DNA from 2 places in the Cronobacter turicensis genome. Region 2 is predicted to be linked to the other one. Evidence: predicted binding sites of a transcription regulator. Region 2 holds the regulator's gene; the other holds the start of a gene.
The links. Region 2 encodes PhoB, which activates phosphate uptake and scavenging genes when phosphate is short. Its sites were predicted from a motif close to CTGTCATAAAACTGNCNNAT; they were not measured.
Positions count from the first base shown of each region.

Region 1: the regulator PhoB is predicted to act here: its motif matches at 1,287-1,306, upstream of opgB (phosphatidylglycerol--membrane-oligosaccharide glycerophosphotransferase).

Region 1 is NZ_CP165997.1:3,749,165-3,751,565, reverse strand. It holds gene opgB (phosphatidylglycerol--membrane-oligosaccharide glycerophosphotransferase) at 1-1,035, opposite strand, end outside; gene dnaC (DNA replication protein DnaC) at 1,403-2,140, opposite strand; gene dnaT (primosomal protein DnaT) at 2,143-2,401, opposite strand, start outside.
Region 2 is NZ_CP165997.1:3,319,505-3,321,905, forward strand. It holds gene phoR (phosphate regulon sensor histidine kinase PhoR) at 1-721, opposite strand, end outside; gene phoB (phosphate response regulator transcription factor PhoB) at 744-1,433, opposite strand; gene sbcD (exonuclease subunit SbcD) at 1,632-2,401, shown strand, end outside.

The DNA.
Region 1 (2,401 bases), 430 kb from region 2:
GGTGCGCGACACGAAACCGTCCGGGTGGTGCGTGTCGACCGTCAGCGTAAAGAGTGAAAAGCGTTTACCCGCTTTTGACAGGGCTTCGTATTTTTTCCAGACCTCGTCCAGCACGGTGTCGTCATAGAAGCCCCAGTCGTTGCGATAGGCCGGGTCCGCCACCACGCCTTTTAGCTCCTCGGCGCCGTAAAGATGGTCGAAGCCGTGAGATTTCAGGAACACATCTTTTCCGGCAAAGCGCAGGTTCGCGCCCTGAATAAAGTAATTTTCATAGCCGGAGTTTTTCAGGATATCCCCAAGGCAAATGTTCTTCGGGAAGAAACTCGACATCGAGGCGGACGCGTTGCCCTCAAAGGGCGCGAAGAGCGGGATGCCGCACTGGGAGGCGACCATACCGGCGATGGTGTAGTCGGTGCCGGGCAGTTGCGCGGTGTGGCTGAAATCGATGCCTTCGTTTTTGAGCGCGCCCAGATCCGGCGTCAGGTTCGGGAATGCCTCGTCGTCAAAATAGGTGCGCTCCAGGCTCTCGCCGTAGATATAGACCAGGTTGAGCTGCGGGTTCTCGATGCGCTTTTGCGGCTCTTTATAGTACGCCGCGAAATCCGGACTGCCCTCGGCGGTCTGGGATTTCACCAGTTCCGTTATCTGGCGAAACGCCGGGCTGGCGTCCACCGAGGCGAGCGCCAGTATAAGCGCCGCGAAGCTGTAGCCGAAGTGATAAGGCAGATGGCGACGGCGGCGCAAAATCCACGTCAGCAGCCCGAAGACCGCCAGCAGCGCCGCGACCAGCCCGATGCCGGGCAGAATGTATTTACTGACGCCCGCGCCGGTAAGGCTGCTGGTCAGGGTATAGAGCACCGCGTCGGTAATGCCGTCGCCGGTGAAATAGTTGCTGGCGAGCAGCGTCAGATTCAGGATAACAAACAGCCCTAACACCACCAGGGTGGCGATAAACCACCAGGTGTTACGACCCGCCTTATAGGCGTAAATCGCCACGGAGGCGATAAAGAAAAGTACCGAAAGCCACTCTGACAACACCACATCCTCGCAGCGAAGGCGCCAGGCCCGTTGACGTTAAACCGCTTTTTTAAGGGCGAAATATAACTTTACTGTCATATTCGTACAATTTTAGCGTCATCTTTCTGTGGATCAGTTCAGACAAGGTTTAGAAATGCAAATTTTTGAACCGTGTCTCAACGCCTGTGGCGCGGCATAGCGCAGGGCGCGAGCGGGAAAAGGGTGTTTAGTAATGGACAGGGAGCAGAGACGGTGAAAAGCAGCTTCTTTTATGAAAATTTTATGACAGCGAAGATTTCACTGTAGTGGCATAAAAACGCAAGCGAGACGGCAGGGAAGGGGAGTGCCGGGGCGCAGAAAATGCGCCCCGTAAAAACGGCGTGGTTTAGTACTCTTTACCGGTGACGCGGCTGCGGTAGCTGTCCCAGTTGAAATTGACCCACAGGCTGTTGCCAAGGCGCATACGATCCATCACGCGCTCGCCGAGCAGTTTGGTCATCTCATCCATATTCTGGTTAGTCAGCATGCCGGTCGGTCGTTTGGATGATGAACGGCGATCCACCAGCTGGTTGATGATCACTTTCTCGTAGCGCGATTCGCTCTGCATACCGATCTCGTCGATCACCAGAAGATCAACGCTGCTCAGATCTTTTAAGAGCCGTTCTTCGCTGGTTTCGCGACTGCTGAAGGTGTCTTTCATGGCGGACATGATATCGGCGACGGTAATGATCATCACCGATTTGCCGCGCAGCAGCAGTTCATTACAGATGGCGGCGGCAAGATGGTTTTTGCCGGTGCCCGGTTTGCCTGCGAAGACAAAGCTCGCGATGTTATCGTCAAAGGCTTCGACATACTGGCGCGCTTTACTGAGGGCGTTCATCTGCCCGTCGTTTTCGACGCGGTAGTTATCGAACGAGCAGTTCTGATGCAGCGGACGAATGCCGGAACGGTTAAAGGTGCGCTGCATTTTCATCGCGCGGTTTTCACGCTCGATGGCCTCTGAGCGGATCCGCCCCTGCTCCTGCTGCCAGGCGATAAGCTCTTCGCCGGTTTTAAAGGCGGGCGTGACGTCGGGCGGCATCAGCCGCTTCAGGCGCATCATCAGGTCAGTGACGTTTTTCATCTTTACCCTCGAAAGCCGTCAGGAATATGGTCGTCCGGCTGCGCGATGGCGTTGACGTCGCGTCGGGCCGATGACGTAAAGGTGGCGCGGTTCATCTGAATGCTGCGCGCCAGCTTCTGCTGCCACTGGATGTGGTGGAAGACTTTGCCTTCCGCCTGCCAGTAGGCGACGAAGGAGGCCAGCTCTTCGCTGGTCACCGGCTGCGCCAGCGGGATGCCCCAGAGCGCGGCCATACGCTGAAATTCGGGATCGGGCTGCCAG
Region 2 (2,401 bases):
TTTCACGCAGCGGCCCTTCGAGCGTCTGCTCGTGCATCATCTCCAGATAGCCCTGCAACACGGTCAGCGGGGTGCGCAACTCGTGGCTGACGTTGGCGAAAAAGTTGCGCCTGGCGCCTTCGAGCTGATGCATCTGCGTGACGTCGCGCGCCACCATCAGCAGCTGATCTTCGCTGTACGGCATGACGCGAAACTCAAGATGACGCCCGTTATTGAGCACCAGATGCAATGGCCGGTTGAACTCCTGGCCGCGCAGATAGCTGGTGAATTCCGGATAGCGCAGCAGGTTTAAGATGTTCTGGCCGTTATCGTCGGGCCAGCGCAGGCCGAGAAGCTGTTGCGCAAGGCCGTTGCACCAGAAGATAACGCCTTCTTCCGTGGTCAGCACCACGGCGTCCGGCAGGGATTCCGCGCCGCTGCGAAAGCGTTTGATAAGATTACCCAGTTCGCGACGGCGTTTTTTATTGCGCAACTGCATCTGGTGCAGGCCGTAGAGCAAGGGTTCCCAGCTGCCGCTGCCGGGCGGCGGCGTCATGCTGCGATCCACCCACAGCCACCAGGAGAGCCGCAGCAGATTCCAGAAATGCCAGACCAGCAATCCGGTTACCGCCGCCAGTAAAAACCATGCCAGATAGCCGAATATCGCCCCGAGCACCAGCGCCGGAATACAGCACAGCAACAGCTCCAGCACCAGTCTTTTCCATGACAGCCGTTCCAGCACGCGTCACACTCCTGTTTTGGGTTTAAAAACGGGTTGAGAACCGATAACCCGTACCGCGCACCGTTTGTACCATTCTGTCATGACCGCTGTGTTCCAGCGCCTTGCGCAGGCGGCGGATATGCACATCCACGGTACGATCTTCCACATACACATTGGTGCCCCAGACGTGGTTCAGCAGCTGTTCACGGCTGTAAACGCGCTCCGGGTGCGTCATAAAGAAATGTAACAGCTTGAATTCGGTCGGCCCCATATCGAGGGGATTTTCGCCGGTCATCACGCGGTGCGATGACGGATCGAGGCTTAAGCCCTGCATTTCGATGACTTCATCCACCGCCATCGGCGAGATACGGCGCATGACTGCTTTAATACGCGCCACCAGCTCTTTCGGGGAGAACGGTTTGGTAATGTAATCGTCGGCGCCCGTTTCCAGCCCACGCACGCGATCTTCTTCTTCACCGCGCGCGGTCAGCATCACCACCGGGATCTCGCGGGTCAGCGCTTCGCGTTTGATATGCTTAATAAACTGGATCCCCGATCCGCCGGGCAGCATCCAGTCCAGCAGAATCAGATCGGGCCAGGGCTCATTGAGTTGATTCACCGCACTGTCATAATCTTCCGCTTCCACCGGCTGGAAGCCATTTTGCTCCAGTACGAAACACACCATCTCGCGGATAGGTGCTTCATCTTCAACGACCAGAATACGTCTCGCCATGATTCGCCCTGTTAAATAAAGTAAACAGTATGTAATGCGGCGCCATTATGCGTCAGATTTATGACAGATTTATGAAAAAGATGACCGTAAGATGACCTGTCAGCGCGTGCGGTAAAACCCGGCGGCGCGACGAAACAGGACACCCGCCGTACTGGATGTTTATAATCCCCTTCTCGCTTTTTCGCCACAGGGCATCCCATGCGTATTCTGCATACCTCAGACTGGCATCTTGGTCAAAATTTTTACGCCAAAAGCCGCGCCGCCGAACATGAAGCCTTTCTCGACTGGCTGCTGGAGGCGGCAATGGCGCATCAGGTAGATGCGATTATTGTCGCAGGCGACATCTTTGATACCGGCGCGCCGCCCAGCTATGCGCGCGAGCTCTATAACCGCTTTGTCGTCAAACTTCAGGCGGCAAACTGCCCGCTTATCGTGCTTGGCGGCAACCATGATTCGGTGGCGACGCTCAATGAATCCCGCGAGCTGCTGGCCTGCCTGAACACGCAGGTCATCGCCAGCGCGCAGCTCACGCCGGAAAGCCAGGCCACGTTATTATACCGCCGCGACGGCGAGCCGGGCGCGGTGCTCTGCCCGGTGCCGTTTTTACGCCCGCGCGACGTGCTGCGAAGCCTCAGCGGGCAGTCGGGCCGGGAAAAACAGCAGCAGTTGCTGGAGGCCATCAGCCAGCACTATCAGCAAAGCTATGAGGCCGCCTGCCAGCTTCGCGGCGAGCGTAATCTGCCGATTATCGCGACCGGCCATCTTACCACCGTGGGCGTCACCAAAAGCGACGCGGTGCGCGACATCTATATAGGCACGCTCGACGCCTTTCCGGCGGACCGCTTTCCGCCCGCCGATTATATCGCGCTGGGGCATATTCACCGCGCCCAGAAAGTCGCGGGCTGCGAGCATATCCGCTACAGCGGCTCGCCGATTGCGCTGAGCTTTGATGAAACCGGTAAAGAGAA